2 regions of the Peribacillus sp. 05N428 genome follow, and region 1 is predicted to be linked to the other one. Evidence: riboswitches for the same ligand, from Rfam matches in the RefSeq annotation. Region 1 holds a riboswitch; the other holds the start of a gene.
What was found. Region 1 has a riboswitch for FMN ahead of ribE (riboflavin synthase). Riboswitches for the same ligand answer to the same signal wherever they lie in the genome.
Positions count from the first base shown of each region.

Region 2: linked by a shared signal. The riboswitch ahead of AC1DIV_RS08740 (ECF transporter S component) and the one ahead of ribE (riboflavin synthase) in region 1 are both predicted to bind FMN.

Region 1 covers NZ_JBFTMS010000009.1:37,330-46,802, forward strand. The annotation lists gene putP (sodium/proline symporter PutP) at 142-1,611, shown strand; gene AC1DIV_RS11065 (ATP-binding protein) at 1,987-3,054, shown strand; gene AC1DIV_RS11070 (DEAD/DEAH box helicase) at 3,102-4,238, shown strand; gene megL (methionine gamma-lyase) at 4,452-5,627, shown strand; gene AC1DIV_RS11080 (TspO/MBR family protein) at 5,624-6,361, opposite strand; FMN riboswitch at 6,554-6,685, shown strand; gene ribE (riboflavin synthase) at 6,832-7,470, shown strand; partial or broken gene ribB (3,4-dihydroxy-2-butanone-4-phosphate synthase) at 7,490-8,128, shown strand; gene ribH (6,7-dimethyl-8-ribityllumazine synthase) at 8,208-8,678, shown strand; gene AC1DIV_RS11100 (DHH family phosphoesterase) at 9,087-9,473, shown strand, end outside.
Region 2 covers NZ_JBFTMS010000006.1:224,371-233,843, reverse strand. The annotation lists gene AC1DIV_RS08760 (ATP-binding protein) at 1-1,409, shown strand, start outside; gene sigX (RNA polymerase sigma factor SigX) at 1,625-2,185, shown strand; gene AC1DIV_RS08750 (GerMN domain-containing protein) at 2,151-3,374, shown strand; gene serA (phosphoglycerate dehydrogenase) at 3,423-4,997, opposite strand; FMN riboswitch at 5,319-5,455, shown strand; gene AC1DIV_RS08740 (ECF transporter S component) at 5,620-6,201, shown strand; gene AC1DIV_RS08735 (ferredoxin) at 6,328-6,576, opposite strand; gene AC1DIV_RS08730 (YpbB family protein) at 6,867-7,931, shown strand; gene AC1DIV_RS08725 (RecQ family ATP-dependent DNA helicase) at 7,931-9,436, shown strand; gene AC1DIV_RS08720 (CPBP family intramembrane glutamic endopeptidase) at 9,426-9,473, shown strand, end outside.

The DNA of each region.
Region 1 (9,473 bases):
ATGATTTATTCTAATAAAATGAATTTTCTTACTTATATTGAAAGTGAAATCGTTGAAAGGTGCAAGAACTTCTTAACATATGTTTTTTTTTCTGATAAGCTTACAAGATGAAAATTAACCTATAAATAGGAGGATTCATTTTTGGAATATGGAATTATAATATCAATTGCAATATACATGGCAGGCATGCTTTTAATTGGTTATTTGGCCTATCGGAAAACGGCTAACTTAACCGATTACATGCTTGGCGGCCGGAACTTGGGCCCGGCTGTAACGGCATTGAGTGCAGGGGCTTCCGATATGAGTGGCTGGCTGTTGATGGGTCTTCCTGGTGCGATGTACATAAGCGGGTTGAGTGCTGGCTGGATTGTCATCGGCCTGTGTGCAGGCTCTTATTTAAACTGGTTATTCGTGGCACCAAGACTTCGGACATATACGGAAATTGCCGGCAATTCGATTACGATTCCCGACTTTTTGGGAAATCGGTTTAAAGATGGCTCCCGGGTCTTAAAAGTGGTATCAGCATCGGTCATTTTAATTTTCTTCACTTTTTATACCTCTTCAGGCATGGTAGCCGGCGGTGAGCTTTTCCGTACGGCTTTCAATTTAGATTACCGGTGGGGTATCTGGCTGACCGCGAGCGTTGTTATTCTTTATACATTATTTGGCGGATTCCTGGCTGTCAGCTGGACGGACTTCGTACAAGGTACAATCATGTTCATTGCCTTAATTCTAGTACCAGTTGTCACGATTGTAAATATTGGGGGCTGGAATCCTACCTTCAATGAAATAAAATCGATTAACCCGAATTTATTGCATGTTTTTGAAGGAACATCAACCATTGGCATCATATCTCTTCTGGCATGGGGGCTTGGTTATTTCGGACAGCCTCATATAATCGTTCGATTCATGGCGGTCTCATCTGTTAAAGAATTGAAAAGTGCACGGCGTATCGGTATGGGATGGATGATTTTTGCTATCGTCGGAGCGATGTTCACCGGATTGGTGGGAATAGCATATTTTAACCTGACAAATAGTCCTTTAGGGGATAGGAATGCTGAGTCCGTCTTCATCATATTAGCTAAAGAACTGTTTCCATCTTTAATTACAGGCTTCTTGTTGGCTGCGATTTTAGCGGCGGTCATGAGTACGATTGCATCACAGCTGTTGGTATCGGCAAGTGCTCTGACAGATGATTTCTATAAGCAGTTCATTCGGCCGAACGCACCTGATAAGGAATTAGTGCTGGTAGGTCGGTTTGGTGTGTTGGCGATATCTGCCATTGCCCTATTATTGGCTTTTAATCCAAGCGGTACGATCCTTAAATTGGTTGGTTATGCATGGGCTGGTTTTGGGGCGGCATTCGGTCCTGTCATTTTGTTAAGCCTGTACTGGAAACGGATGACGAAATGGGGAGCCTTGGCGGGAATGATTGTCGGTACGGCAACCGTGATCGTCTGGGATATGATCGATAAGTTTGCTGAAATATACGAAATCATTCCTGGTTTCATCGCTGGTTCAATAGCGGTGGTCGTTTTCAGCTTACTATCGGCCAAGCCTACAAAAGATATCGAAGAAGAATTCAATCAAGCCATTAAAGACCTCTCTTGATTTATTGAAAATCCAGTAGTAATGCTGCTGGATTTTTTAACGATATAAAACAATGATTACTATATATATGTTACAATATCGATAGAGTCCTTATGTTGAAAACATGAGGGCTTTTTTTGAGTGATTTGGGAATAATAAACCAAAAAACAATACAAAGGAAAAAATATGAACCAATCTCATAAAATTGCATGTAAAGTGGCTTTTATATATATATTCATTGGGGTCTTATGGATTATCATTACGGATTACATCTCTATGACGCAGGCAAGGTCAGATGTTCAGATATATGCAATGTTTCAACATTCCAAAGGGTGGATGTTCATATTCATAACCGGACTTTTCCTATACTTCATAATCAGGTATTGGACGGGGAAAATGTTGAGGTCCCAACAGGAATTCATTCTGAAGGATGAACAGTATCGGTCGCTGTTCAAGCATAACCCGGATTGTGTCCTTGAGCTGAATCTCGAAGGAAATGTCGTTTCGATAAACCCGGAAGCAGAAAAACTGTTAGGTCATCATAGTGACAATTTGAAAGGCAAGAATGCGAATCATCTCATCAACTGGAATGAAAGTGATAAAGTAGCTGAATTCTTTCTACAGTCCCTTCAAGGGGAGGCTGTAAAATTCGAAACGTCCATTCAGAATAGCAGTGATGAACAACGGATAATCCGTGTAACTTTTTTACCGATCATCGTCCACTCGGAAATGCTTGGAGTATATGCCATCGTAAGGGATATCACCGAATTGCGGCGCGAAGAGGAATTGATGATCATGTCTGAAAAGCTATCTGTTATCGGACATCTGGCTGCGGCCGTCGCACATGAGATAAGGAATCCGCTGACATCTTTAAAAGGATTCGTACAGTTAATGGATATGACCCAGGAAGTGAACCCGCTGCATTCTGATATCATGTTGAAGGAAATTGACCGAATCAATATTATCTCAAGTGAACTTTTGGTTCTCGGGAAGAAACAGGATGTCGCATACTGCAGGATCGATCTTGCCGACAGTTTACAACAGGTATTCACGTTGATGAAAGCAGAAACGAATTTGAATAATATCGAAATGGGGCTAAGGATTAAAACCGCCGAACCGATTTATATTATGGCTGATTCAATTGAACTTAAACAGTTGGTAATCAATATCGTCAAGAACAGCATTGAAGCGATTGAAGATAATGGGGAAATTGATATATCTCTGCAAATAATCGATGGACATGCTGTAGTCAGCGTGAGTGATAATGGCATGGGAATGGGGCCCGAGCGCCTTGAACGGATTGGTGAGCCTTTTTACTCGACGAAGGAAAAAGGTTCAGGGATCGGGCTTGCAATTTGCCGGAAAATCGTTCATCGCCTTCAGGGGGAAATGGATTTTGAAAGTGAGATAAACAAAGGGACGACGGTTACAATTCGTATTCCGTTGGCTACTGGACAAGAATAAATGGTACTATGAAAGATAGGAAAAGTTTTATATTAAAGGAGAACGATATGAGCGAATTACCTGAATTAATAAACGATAGAAAACCATATATACAAGAAGCCTGGAAAAAGTCCGGATTCGGACAACTTACCCCGATACAAACGAAAGCGATCCCCGTGATTGTCGAGGGAAAGGATATCATGGCCGAATCACCGACAGGTACAGGAAAAACATTGGCATATTTACTGCCATTGCTGGAAAAGATTGATCCTGAAAAAAAATCGCCCCAAGCTTTGATTCTGGCATCATCACGAGAACTGGTCATGCAGATCAATGAAGAAATTCGCATTTGGTCAGAGGGAAGCGGCATTACGGGTGCAGCATTCATCGGCGGTGCTAATGTGAAAAGGCAGTTGGACAAACTGAAGAAGCGTCCACAAGTGATTGCTGGAACACCGGGACGGATTTACGAATTGATTGCCCAAAAGAAACTGAAGATGCATGAAGTTAAGACGATAGTACTTGATGAAGGTGACCAATTGATCATTCCAGAGCATATGGGAACGATCAATAATATTATCAAAACAACACTAAAAGATCGACAAATCATGGTATTTTCAGCAACCCTGCCAGAGGAAACGGAAAAAGCGGCCAGGGGATTCATGAATGAACCCGAAATGATCAAGGTCGATAAAAATGAAAAAATGGAATCCAAGGTGGACCATCTTTACTTTGTTGTTGAGAGACGGGAAAAGTCCAAGATTCTCGAGAAAATCACAAGACTTAAAGATGTGAAGGCACTTGCCTTCCTGAATGATATTGCGGAGCTTAGCGTCTTACATGAAAAGCTGAGTTATAAAGGTATTGAAATGGGCGTGCTTCACGGTGAATCCAATAAAGTCGACAGGGAGAAAGCACTGCGCAAGCTTCGTTCCGGAAAATCCCCGATGCTGATAGCAACGGATGTAGCGGCAAGGGGGCTCGATATTAAAGGCCTTACTGCGGTCGTTCATATTGATATGGCTGACAATATCGAACAATATATCCATAGATCCGGGAGAACTGGGCGTGCAGGTGCAGATGGTACGGTCATTTCAATCGTAACGGAAAGAGAAGAGCGAGAGTTGAAAAAAATGGCTCGTGAACTGGAGTTAGCATTAACGAGAGTAACCTTCTATGGTGGAAACATCGTAGTCGATGAATGATTCGCAAAAAGGGACGGCCATGCGGCTGTCCCTTTTTTGCGAATGCCCAGGTAAATCCAACTGGACTTTTTCATCTATTGCCATGGAGTAATCATATTATATTTACTATAAATTCAGGAGTTCATTTATGGGTGATGATCATGAATGAAAACGCTTCCTTTATATGGATTTTTGACATATGATAGCAATAGACATAGGTTAGGAGGAGACGGTATGACAGGAAAGTATAAAAAGTTTGAAACGGCAGTCATCCATGAAGGATATGACTCGAAGAAGCATTTGGGAAGCTTGGCAACCCCCTTATTCCAAACTTCAACATTCACTTTCGAAAATGCCGAGCAAGGGGAAAGGCGTTTTGCCGGTATGGAAGATGGATATATTTATTCACGCCTTGGAAATCCAACGGTACAAGTGCTTGAAGAAAAGATTGCCGCACTGGAAGGCGGGGAAGCTGGTCTTGCTTTCGGTTCAGGCATGGCTGCCGTTTCAGCAGTACTTTTTGCGTTAACTAAAACAGATGATCACATCCTCTGCTCACAGGGGGTATATGGTTGTACATTCGGCCTTCTGCAGCTAATGAAAAATAAATACCGGATCACGCATGATTTTTGTGAAATGGATACTGAAGAACAGGTCAGGAAAATGATCCGGCCGGAAACGACCTGCATCTATGTAGAAACCCCGATCAATCCGACGATGAAAATGATTGACTTACAGATGGTGGTGAAAGTTGCTAAGGAATATAATGTGACGGTCGTAGTCGATAATACGTTTTCGACGCCATACCTACAGAGACCGCTTGAGTATGGCTGTGATATCGTCCTTCATAGCGCTACGAAATATCTTTGCGGGCATGGGGATGTCGTTGCAGGACTTGTCGTCGGTAAGAAGGAATTCATGAATCAGGTAGCTGGGACTACACAAAAGGATATCGGTGGAATCATTTCACCTTTCGATGCCTGGTTACTATTGCGGGGGTTAAAGACCTTGCCTGTCAGGATGGACCGTCATTCGGCCAATGCAATGGAAATCTTTCATGAACTTAAGAAACATCCAAAGGTGAAAAAGGTATATTATCCAGGTGATGAAGCTTCCCCGGATCATTATATCATGCAAAAACAGATGAAACATGGCGGCGGCCTTATCTCTTTCGAATTGCATGGCACAAAACAGGATGCACAGGAATTCCTCAATAAATTGAATCTAATTAAAATTGCCGTAAGTCTTGGGGATGCCGAAACATTGATCCAGCATCCCGCTACCATGACGCACTCTGCCGTTCCTGAAGCTTCAAGGGAACAAATGGGCATCAGTGACCAGCTGGTCCGTCTCTCAGTTGGTCTAGAAGCTTGGCAGGATGTCTGGCAAGATCTTCAGCAAGCATTTTAGGCTACCATATTCCTTCTACTTTTTATGAAGATGGTTATGGATATGATAAAAGTAATGGTAGCGAGGATATAAGAAATGTCCGTGATTACAGGATAGGCGGAGCTATTTCGTATCCCGATGCCTATGAACGCCCAAACGAATACGAGAGGATAGCACCAATCCCGGTTTTTACCTGCGAAGACAAAAGCCAGGATTGTTGCTGCAATCAGCAGGACGATCGTCCAGGATAAACTGGAAACCCCAAAACCGTCCCATTTGATATACGTGAGGTAATAAGAAATGTCAGCGATCGTCGCAACACTTACCCAGCCTGTATAAACGGAAAACGGAAATAGGTCGAAAGCAGTGTGTTCCACTTTTTTAATGCTTGTATAAATGACCATTAAAGTAGCCAAAAGAGCAATGATGATGAATACGGATAACAAAAAGTGTTCATAGTGCCAAGCTAAAAGCCAAGCTCCATTCAAGACACAGCTTAAAGCGAACCAAGGGAAGGATGCCTTATAAGCAGGTCTGTTTTGATGTTTACTTAAAAACTGCCTGAATACCCAGATGGCGAGCAGGAAATAGATCAAGCCCCATATGGAAAATACATATCCGGCAGGAGTGAAAAGGACATTAAGTTTATCGGAAATCTCTCCTGATGTCTGGCCGTTCAATGGCAGGAAATTGGCTGAAAAATTCATCGTGACGACGAACAGATAGAAAATCAAGTTGATGATGGAAATAAGCATTAAGCTTCCTCCTTATATGAAATGTGATCCCCTAATCCTATTCCACATATTTATCCTGCCTAACCTTTTTGGAGCACATCGGGGTTAAATTTACATAAAGATAGGAAGTTCCTGTAACAATTGAACCATTTAAGGTTAGAAATTTTACATCTTCACTTTATGGTGATAAAATATTCAAAGATTCATATTATTTTAGTCCTTCGGGGTCGGGTGAAAATCCCAACCGGCGGTGATGAAGAAATTCTAAGCCCGCGAGCCTGTTAAAAGGCAGGATTTGGTGAGATTCCAAAGCCGACAGTACAGTCTGGATGGGAGAAGGACGTGTGGAACCCAAGTGTATACGTACGCCTAATTTTTCGAAAATGAAAATATTAGGCTTTTTAGGTATACAATTTTTTTCACTCATTTCTCCTGCTAACTCCTTAGGCCATCCTAAGGGGTTTTTTATATTTTATAAAAGGGGGAAAAACATGTTTACGGGAATCATTGAGGATATCGGTACCGTACATTCCTTGAAAAAAGGAAAAAGCAGTATGGAGTTATCGATTCGTTCTGAAAAAATCCTTGAAGATGTGCATCTGGGGGATAGTATTTCAGTCAACGGGGTCTGCTTAACGGTAACGTCCTTCACGAAAAGTTTATTTACGGTCGACGTGATGCCGGAAACGGTCAAAGCTTCCTCGATCCGGACGTTAAAATTGGGATCACCTGTTAATCTCGAACGAGCCATGAGTGCACAGGGAAGGTTTGGCGGTCATTTTGTTTCAGGTCATATCGACGGGACCGGAACGATCATAAAAAAAGAACGGAAAGAAAATGCCGTATATTATGTAATCCAATTGGAAGAAGGGCTTAGTGCCTTTTGCATTCCAAAAGGTTCCGTGGCCATTGATGGAACCAGCTTGACGATATTTGGGATCGAAAGGAACCTTTTGACGGTATCATTGATTCCATTGACTCATCAGGACACCATATTGGGACAAAAAGCGGCTGGCGATATCGTTAACATCGAAAACGACATGATTGGGAAATATATAATACATCAAATGAAAAATGGCAATCCAAAACCAGGACTGAATTTAGAGTTTTTGGCAGAGCATGGATTCTAATAAAAAGGGCGGTGTAATGATGTTCCATACAATAGAAGAAGCAATAGAAGATTTGAAGGCTGGCAAGGTAGTAATCGTGTCCGATGATGAAGACCGTGAAAATGAAGGGGATTTTGTAGTGTTGGCCGAAAAGGCGACACCGGAAGCGATTAATTTCATGGCGACTCATGGACGTGGTTTGATTTGTACGACCATCACTGAACAACTGGCAGCAAAATTGAAACTGCATCCTATGGTTGGAGAAAATACCGATCATCATGGCACTGCTTTTACGGTAAGTGTCGATCATAAAAGCACCTCTACAGGAATCAGTGCTTTTGAACGGTCCTTGACCATCCTTGAGCTTCTTAATGAAGATTCGGTCGCTGAAGATTTCCAAAGGCCTGGTCACACTTTTCCGATAGTCGCTAAAGAAGGCGGCGTATTAAGAAGGGCAGGACATACGGAGGCATCGGTGGACTTGGCGAAGTTATGCGGTGCCGCTCCAGCCGGTGTCATTTGTGAGATCATGAATGAAGATGGATCGATGGCCCGCGTATCCGATTTAGAAGTCATCGCTGATAAATTCAACCTGAAGTTCATTACGATAGCCGATTTGATTCGGTATCTTCAACAAAATGATCCAATCGGGAAACAGGAACTTGAACTGAACATCCCGAAAGCTTGAAGGATTTTTAAGGAATGAAATCTTAACATGAAAAAAAATTATTGTTTTTAAAAATTAGGAGGAATTGGACATGGGGAAAACTATTGAAGCACAATTAATCGGATCAGGATTGAAAGTAGGAATCGTGGTAGGAAGATTTAATGAGTTTATCACAAGCAAGCTTTTAGGAGGGGCGTTGGATGGTCTTAAGCGTCATGGCGTTGATGAGAATGATGTTGACATCGCGTGGGTCCCTGGTGCTTTTGAACTTCCGTTAATTGCTAAGAAACTTGTGAATACAGGTAAATATGATGCGGTAATCGGTCTTGGAACGGTAATCAGGGGTGCTACTTCACATTATGATTATGTCTGCAATGAAGCAGCTAAAGGCATGGCATCCGTTTCATTGGAAACAGGTGTACCGGTTATCTTCGGTTTGCTGACAACTGAGAATATTGAACAAGCCATTGAACGTGCTGGAACAAAATCAGGTAACAAAGGCTATGAAGCTGCGGTTAGTGCCATTGAAATGGCCAACCTTGGAAAATTGATAGAACAGTGATTTCAATAAGGAAGCCGCAGGAAATAACATTCCTGCGGTTTTTTTTGATGTGCCGGATCGTGGGTCTGATTGAGTCAAATTTCTTCAACCATTTGGCAATTCTTCTTAAGTTCGTAAAGTTCCTAGCCATTGATCGATTAGTTATTGCGGCTCTTCGACACTCACCTAAACCCCTTCAATGGAAATACCCCGATTTCAAAGTAATGTGTTTTTTCATTATTTATCATTATAAATTATGGGAAGTAAGGAATCATTAGGTAATTACTCGAAAAAAAACCGAACAAAAGCGTCACGTAATGGAAGCAAGATAAAATATGCAGATATGATTATGCTACAATTGTAAAGATTGCAATTTAAATTCATGTTTTTAGGGAAAAGTAAATTTATTAGTTATTAGGAGGGGTTTGTGTGTACCATCTCTTTACACATAATGATTTAGATGGAGTGGGGTGCGGCATTGTAGCTAAGCTGGCATTCGGGGAAGATGTAGTGGTTAGTTATAATTCAATTGGTCGCCTTAATCAGAATGTAGGCGCATTTCTTGAGCAGGCCAAGATTGAAGATACATTGATCGTTACTGATCTATCGGTTGATGAAGATAATGAAAAAATGATTACTCAGTTTGTGGAAGATGGAGGCAAGGCTCTGCTGATCGATCATCATAAGTCAGCACTGCACTTGAACGAACATGATTGGGCATCTGTAACTGTCGAACAGGAAGATGGTAAACAGACGGCAGCCACATCATTATTCTATCAGTATGCAATTGAAAATAAATTGCTGGAACCTTCAAGC
Region 2 (9,473 bases), on a different contig from region 1:
TATCGGAGGATGCGGGAAACGAGGGATTATCCGCAATCGTGGTAGGCATTCCGCTTGAATTGAATGGGGAACAGGATGAAGTGTTCCTATTTCAATCGTTGGAGTCCATGGAAGAAACCACAAAATCCACTACACAGTTCATTTTATTGGCAGCAGGCATCGCCATTATTTTGACAACGATTTTTGCTTTCTTTTTATCTACAAGAATCAATGCTCCATTGGTGAAGATGAGGGAAGCCGCCCTAGCGATTGCCCGGGGGAAATTTGATACAAAGGTTCCAATACTGACCCAAGATGAAATCGGTGAGCTGGCCATAGCGTTTAATCAGATGAGGAAGCAACTGAAATTCAATATGAATGCACTTAGTCAGGAAAAGGAACATCTCTCAAGCATTCTTAGCAGTATGGCAGATGGGGTCATCACCTTCAATAAAGACGGCACAATTCTTGAAACGAATCCGCCAGCGGAAAGGTTTCTGCAATCCTGGTATTTTGAAAAAGGCTATAACCGGGAAGATAATGTGAATGTTCCTTTGGTTTTGATGAATCTTTTTGATGAATCAGAGTCCTTCGATAAGGAACAAGTCGGTGAGATTACCTTGCAGGGCCGTAATTGGGGATTGATTGTCAGTCCGCTATATACAAATGGCGACAATATTCGGGGAGCGGTGGCCATCATAAGGGATATGAGTGATGAAAGACGGATGGACAAACTCAGGACTGATTTCATAGCGAATGTTTCCCATGAGTTAAGGACCCCGATTTCAATGTTGCAAGGATATAGTGAAGCGATTGTAGATGACATTGCGGGCAGTGAAGAGGAAAAGGTGGAAATGGCCCGCATCATCTATGATGAATCTTTGAGAATGGGACGTTTAGTCAATGATCTTCTCGATCTAGCTAAATTGGAATCGGGTAAAATGAATCTTAGCTATGAATGTGTACCTATTTCTCCATATTTAAAGAGGATTACAAGTAAGTTTTCTGGGCTGGCTAAAGAAAAAGGGATTACCATATCAGCCAGCCTGCAAGACGATCAGATTCAATGGCACTTCGATCCGGACCGTATTGAACAGGTTTTGACCAATTTAATTGATAATGCGATTCGTCATACTCCCCCAGGCGGTAACATTGATGTCATTCAGAGGACAAGTGATCGAAGGGGACTGATCATTGATGTGAGGGACTCTGGATCTGGAATTCCCGAAGAAGATCTGCCTTTTGTATTCGAGAGGTTTTATAAAGCGGATAAAGCAAGGACCCGCGGCCGTTCGGGTACCGGATTGGGTTTGGCAATCGTAAAAAATATAATCAATGCCCATGATGGCTACATTTCGGTAAACAGTTTACCTAATAAAGGGACGACGTTCAGTATCATTTTGCCTCGAATTATGGAAAACGCTGAATGAATGACAGGTGGATCGCCAGATAATCTTGTTTCATAAAGAACTGCGAAGACAAAGGCAAGTGGATTTCTTTCCAACTTGTCTTTGTTTTTTTAGGAAACAAATAAGAAGTCCCTGATATGTGGAAATTAACGGAATTTTATAATAAGATTAAAGCCGAAGTATGTAACTTTTGTTTAGGATTGACGACTATATTTATGAACGGATGTGGGGAAATGATGGATTCCGTTTTCCACGATCTTTATGAAAAATATCATCAGGAAATATATCAATTCATTTTTTATATGACTAAAAATCGAGAAACCGCCGAAGACCTTGTTCAGGAGGTCTATATCCGGGTGATGAAGGCCTATGAACGCTTCGAAGGAAAAAGCAGTGAAAAAACGTGGATGTATTCGATTGCAAGAAATGTGACGATTGATCACTTTCGGAAACAAAAAGGGTGGAAAGACAAAATCTTTCCTAATTTTGATTGGGATAGGCAATTGCTAAAAGATGAAGAGCCCATTCCCGAGGAAGTGGCTATCAAGAACGATGAAATCCAAGCTATTTACCAATGCTTAAACCGGTGTACCACGAATCAAAGATCCGTAATCATTTTACGATATATTCAGGGATTGTCCATTACGGAAACTGCTGAAGTATTGAATTGGAGTGAAAGTAAGGTAAAAACGACCCAGCACCGAGCTTTGAAGGCTATTAAAAAGTTGATGGAAGATTTATCAGGAAAGGAGGGCCACCGCATTGAGGAGATCCCGTTGGAAAGAAAGCGAAATTGAAGACATGCTGCGCGAGCTTCCGAAATTAAAAGATGACCGAACCAAGGCAGAGGTGTATGCGAGAATACATGATAAAAAGAAAAAGAAACACTGGATACCTCTATTCGCGGGTGTTGCCTCCTTATTCTTAATGGTTGTTTTGGCATCATCGTTCATTATTGAAATAAAAGGAACGACAAGTCGAGAAGACAGCGGCAGCAGTGGGAAATTATCTCTATCTGAAAGTAAGGAAATGGCAGATCTTGAACGGAAGGATACAAGTAACCAAGAAAAGCCCTCAGAAGATAAACAGGAAGCTCAAGAGTTTTCGAGTAACCAAGCGAAAATCGAATCTAAAGACAAGTTTTCAGAAATGGAACCGCGAAAAGGGGAAAAGGAAAAAACATTTGAACAAGCGATCTATCAGGATGACCTTAAAAATGCCTCGATCATTACGATGGGTGTCCCAGATGATCAAATGAATTTCATCGTTCCCATTTCAATTAAACTTAAACATCATGATGAAAGTGATACACTGAATCAGTTAGTTAATCAAATGTCCGATATCGATGAAGCGCAATATGGGCTATCTGACTATTTTCCGCTTGATATAAAGATTAGCCAAGGAAACGATATAAACACTGCCCATATTGATTTTCCAGAAAAAAGCCAACTGTTGGCTGAAGATACACTTTTTCTCCATTCGATGGAAGAAACGCTTTCCTATAACAATATAGAGAAAATGACATTTTCCACAGAAGGTAAGCAAGGTGCCAGGTTTGCACATGCGGGATATTTAAAGGAGATGGATATACCTCATCAAAAAAAACGCACATACCTTCTTTATCAAAGGGATGAGTCCTCTCCAAGTTTCCTTGTTCCAAGCAATATGGGTTATCGGGACTTTGAGGAGGCGCTGCAAGCCGGAAAAGGGGAGGCGGACATCGAGGGAATTTCACCTGCAATCCCCCATGACCTGAAATGGGAAAGGATAAGCTCTAATGGAGATCTTGTGATCATTCATCTATCAGATCAAGCTGTTATTGAAAATAGTGAGGAAACCCTTCAAGCTTTAGAAGCCATACTCTTCATAGCTAAGGATTTTGGTTTTGAAAAAGTGAAGTTTGAAAATGTTCCTATTGAAGAGGTGGGCCAGTTGAATTTAACTGAAGACATATTGGTGCCAGAAGCACCGAACCAAGTGAATTGAATGCATTAACAGAAAAAAGTGCCCGCGCTGCGGGGCACTTTTTTCTTCTTATAATGAAATACGGGCCATGAACGTAATTTCTTCTGTTTCCATTAAAAACTGTTTCATGTTGTCTTCTAATGGTAAATCGAAGCTCAAAACCATGATGGCTTCACCGCCAGCTTCTTTTCGGCCAACCTGCATGGTGGCGATATTCACTCCGTGATCACCCAGAATCTTACCTACGTTACCGATTACACCGGGTTTATCGGTATGCTGGATATAAAGTAAATTCGATTCTGGATGAAAGTCGATTTTGAAACCATTCAAACTTACAATTCGAGAACCATAGTTTTCGATATAGGTCCCACTTATTGTTAATTCTCGGTTGTCACCTTTTACTTTAAGGCTGATCAAATTCGAGTAACCTAAAGAGTCCGTAGAGATTTTTTCGCCAATGGTTATGCCACGCTCTTTTGCGATCAACAAGGCATTCACTTCATTGACTGATGCATCGACTCTTGATCTTAAAAAGCCGGAGATTAGACTTTTTGTAAGAATCGCGGTATCGAAATCCAAAGATTCTCCTGCATATGTAACGGAGATTTCCTGAATTCCTTCATTCATGCACTGGGAAGCAATCGATCCCATTTGCTGAACGAGTTGATGGAATGGCTGTACCTTTTCAAACACTTCTTTAGATATGGCCGGAAGGTTGATTGAACTTGATACTGGATTTCCTTCGAAATAGGTCAATACTTCTTGGGCAACCTGTACGGCGACATTTAATTGGGCTTCTTTCGTGGAAGCGCCTAGATGCGGTGTAGCAATGACGCTATCCAGTTCCAGCAGTTTATGGCCAAGTGGAGGTTCTTCGACGAAAACGTCCAGTGCTGCCCCTGCAACATGCCCTTGAACTAACATTTCATATAAATCATCTTCGTCTAGAATTCCACCGCGGGCGCAGTTCAGTACATAAACCCCTTTTTTACAGGTAAGCAGTTTTACTTTATTAATTAATCCTCTAGTTTCATTCGTTAGTGGTGTATGGACAGTAATGATGTCTGCTTTAGGAAGCAATTCATCCAATGGCAGGGCCGTTACGGACATTTTCTTTGCACGATCTACAGTCAGGAACGGGTCATAGACAATGACATCCATGCCAAACACTTTAGCACGTTTGGCAATTTCCCCTCCGATGCGTCCAAAGCCAACTATGCCTAATGTTTTACCACGAAGTTCAGTTCCCGTATATGAAGAACGTTTCCACTCCCCATTTTTCAATGAAGCATAAGCTTGCGGAATGTGGCGCAATAATGAAGCCATCATCGCGAATGTATGTTCAGCTGTTGAAATGGTGTTGCCGTCAGGTGCATTAACCACGACAATCCCGCGTTTTGTCGCTGCGGGGATGTCTATGTTATCAACACCGACACCAGCGCGTGCTATAATTTTTAACTGCGGCATACGGTTCATTAAATCTTCCGAAACCTTTGTTGCACTTCTCACAAGAATTGCATCGATCTGATCAAGTTCGTTTGCAGCTTCCTCTACGGTCTTCTGAATGAGATGAATATTGGATGCCTCTGAAAGCGGTCCGAGTCCTTCTGGTTTAATGGCGTCTGCTACTAAAATCCGATACACGTCTAAACACCTTCCTAAGGAAAAAATTATCTTAAATTTCAGTTAATTTTACAATTGAAATGCTGATAATGTCAATTTGGCTTATCTGAATGAAAGCGCTTAAACAAATGATTTTCATCTGATCATCCGTTTAATGCGGCGATATAAATAGCTTCGTCTTCTTTTGCGAAAAATTTTCGAATTGTCATATTGTAAATCCGCCATTCGTTTTAAGCCGTTCACTGCGACGATCGATATTCATCCTACATGCATCAAATGAGAAAAAATGCTATCAAAAAAAAGGTATTTCAGATATAATGGGAAGTATAAAAAATTTTATAGGTCTATCTTCGGGGCGGGGCGCAATTCCCCACCGGCGGTGATGAAGGAATTTCTACTTCTAAGCCCGCGAGCCTTACAAGGCAGGATTTGGTGTGATTCCAAAGCCGACAGTATAGTCTGGATGGGAGAAGATGGAGGTTCCTTAGTGCGTTTCAACAGTTATTTGCTGAACGTTTGTTTGATGTAACCTTTAATTTATCCCTTTAATTCCATTGGAATTAAAGGTTTTTTATTGAACATCAACATATTTTGGAATCCTAACCTCTTTTTCAGGTAGATCGGAAAAGAAGGAGAGAGAACTATGAAAAAGAACAAAGTGAAAAAAATGGTCTCACTTGCCATGATGGGAAGCATATCGTATTTATTGATGCTTTTAAATTTCCCGTTTCCGGGATTCCCGCCTTTTCTCAATGTTGATTTTAGCGACATACCAGCACTGATGGCGGCATTGATTTTCGGTCCGATGGCTGGAATTCTAGTCGAGTTCATTAAAAACCTATTGGATTTAGTCATGACAGGGACCTTGACTGCTGTGCCTGTGGGGCATATCGCTAACTTTATAGCCGGAATACTGTTTGTCTTGCCGACTTATTATGTATTTCAGAAAATCAATTCAAAAAAAGGAATGACGTTCGCCTTACTTGCGGGAACAGTTTCCATGGCAGTATTCATGAGCGTATTAAACTATTTTGTCTTTTTACCGGCTTATACCTTCTTTATGGGATGGGATGCCATGTCGGCGCCCGAGTCAAGAAAGTTCGTTACGACGGCAATCTTGCCTTTCAACGTGATTAAAGGCGTGCTCATCACATCTGTATTCATGTTGCTGTTCATTAAATTACAGACATGGATCAATAAGCAAACATTATATAAAAATGCTTAATGGCATTGACGATAGATATGAAAAAACAACCGGATATCCATATCCGGTTGTTTTTTTATGCCTGTTTTTTGGTATGTGCCTTGGCCAAAAGAAAAAGCCATTCTCGATTGAAAATGGCTTGTACCTTTATTCGAATTTTAGTGCATCTCCGTCAAATGCCTCGTCAGCAACTTTGATGGAATCCGTTGGGCATCCTTCAAATGCATCCATCATGTCGTCTATAAGTACATCTGGAATTTCAACGATACCCTCGTTATCGTCAAGGGTAACAAATGCAATCCCTTCGTCATCATAATCATATATATCTGGTGCCGCTGCTCCGCAAGCTCCACAAGCTATGCATGTTTCTTTATCCACAATAGTAAATTTAGCCATGAATATAACCCCTCCTAAGTTGATTAACAACTGATAATCTTTTTATTTCAGATTATTATCTCTTTCTTATTGTAAGACCGAATGCCAAACTTTTCAATAGAAATTGTATTGATAATAACTATCATGTAGCTGAAAGTCAACGAAAAACATCGAAATAATTAACTTGGTCCTTTCCATGTTTCGTCATTTAGTCACATAATTTCTGTTGTATTCATCAATAATAACGGCGGTTTTTGCAGATTTTTGTTACAATGGGTTTATTGGTTAAATGAAACAAGGATGTGAGTCCCATGAATAATTATCTACAGGCCATCATTCTATATGCGATAAAAAAATTTCAAGGTGAGCGCTCCATTTATGCTATATACCATATGCTGCAGGGTAAGAAATCGTCACAAACGATTCAAGATGCCCACTTATTCGGGTTAACGGATATTTTTGGGACAATACCTCGATTTACCCGTCAGCAATTAAATCAAAACATTGAACATTCGCTTAAGCATGACTTGATCAATTTAACGGATAAACCAGATGCTTATGAAATTAGTTTGCAAGGTGAACGAATGTTGGTCGATTACTTTAAAAATAATCCTTTTCCGGAGTATTTAAATGGTTGGAAGTATCACAATATCACCCCTGTTTTTTGGGGAAGGTTAAACTTACTCATTCAAACCATATCCCATATTGTCCACAATGAAAGACGTTTTTATCCGATACAACGAAATCCCAAAATCCAATTCTTCGTAAAGGAATTTTTACATGCCAATCGTCAGGATCGAGCGTTGATTGCCCAACATCTATATGATGAACTGGTATCCCTTTTAGAAGATCAAAGTGATATGAAACGAGACATTTTCATTTTGAAATTGACCGGGATAAACAGGATTGGACTAACGTTTGAACAGATTGCAAAAAGGAAAAATGCGGAAGAAGAGTATGTTCGCTATACATTCCTTGACTCATTGCATCAAATGCTTGCAGAAATGGAAACGGGTAGTGATTACCCTCTCTTATCCTCATTAACCAATGATTGGAAAAGAAGTGGTAATCCTCATTTGACACAATCTACAAAGACTACTTTACGATACATCCAGGAAGGGAAAAACCTCGGTGAAATAGCTGAAATCCGCAGATTGAAAGTCAACACCATCGAAGATCACCTCGTAGAAATTGTTTTATCGGAAAAAGATTTTCCGATTTCCGATTATGTGAAAATCGAGGATGAGAGGGAAATTGCTGAAGCGATTAAGCAACTTGGTACAAAAAAGCTTAAAGCTATCAAGCAGATGGTCGATAATAAACAAATAAGCTTTTTTCAAATAAGACTTGTACTTGCGAAAATAGGTGAGAGATGATGAACATGGAACGAGTCCTCAAAGAAAAATTCGGTTTTGATGAATTTCGTCCTGGACAGAAGGAAGTGGTTGAATCATTGATGTCCGGCCGTCATACATTAGCGATGCTCCCAACCGGGTCAGGTAAATCATTATGTTATCAGCTGCCGGCTTATCTGGTAAATAAGACTGTAATAATTGTCTCCCCGTTATTATCTTTAATGCAGGATCAAGCGGATCAGCTGAAGATGAGCGGCGAAAAAAGTGTATTGACCCTCAACTCTTTTTTGACGCTTAATCAAAAAAGGAAAGCTTTCGATAGGTTACATAGTTACCGTTTTATCTTTTTATCTCCTGAAATGCTGAGCATCGATGGTGTGATAAAATCCTTGAAATCCATAGAAATAGGCTTGTTCGTCATAGACGAAGCACACTGCATTTCACAATGGGGGTACGATTTCCGTCCGGATTATTTGAATTTAGGAGAAGTGAGGCGTGAACTGAATGATCCGTTGACGCTTGCCCTGACGGCAACTGCAACCGATGAGGTCCGGAGGGACATCGTTGTTAAACTTAACATTGGGCAGGCCGAGGAAATGGTCTCATCCGTTGATCGTGAAAATATTGCCATTATTATCGAGCGAATGTTCAGCTATGATGAGAAGCTAGCCCGTGTGCTGGAGCTTGTCAGGAAATTTACCGGAAGCGGAATTATTTATTTTTCCTCTAAAAAAGTGGCGGAATCAGTCGCTGGTTTTTTACAGGATAACGGGATCGATAGTGTCAATTATTATCACGGTGGAATGGAGCAGGAACAAAGGATGCTCATTCAGCAGCAATTCATTTCCGGCCAGTTGAAAATCATATGCGCAACAAGCGCTTTTGGAATGGGTGTGAATAAATCGGATGTCAGATATGTTATCCATTTTCATATCCCGTCCACGATGGAAGCATATCTTCAGGAGATTGGCAGGGCGGGGCGAGACCGGAAACAAAGTGTGGCTGTCTTATTATATAGCGAAGGGGATGAAGGGCTTCCCCTTCATTTGATGGAGCAACAGTTGCCTACGGATTCGCAAATCGATGGTGTATGTTCTTTCCTTAATGAATCACAAAAGAATCTGGCGAATTTGACCCCCTCAGAAAAAGAGCAGCTGTCGCAATCCTTTTCGTTGAACGAAATCCAGCTCCGTTTTTTTACCCAGTTTATTATGGGCAATAACCAGGATCAAGTGGCAGAGATGAAAGAGTATTGTCAAAAGAGGAAAACCAGTAATCAAGAAAAGCTGCATAAATTCCTTCACTGGATATATGCACAGGAATGTCGCCGTTCAGGGATACTGGACTATTTTGGAGAAAAGCATCGGGAAGCGAACCCCATCTGCTGTGATATCTGTGGGATGGATGCCGAAAAAATGGCTGATGTATGGCCGGAAGTAAAGGTGGATCCGGCTAATACCTTTTCCACTTGGAAAAAGGAATTGGCTTATATCTTACTAAAGAAGGAAAATGGCAATGAAAAATAAGCAAGCTGAATTAATTAAACAACTTACAGATAAACAG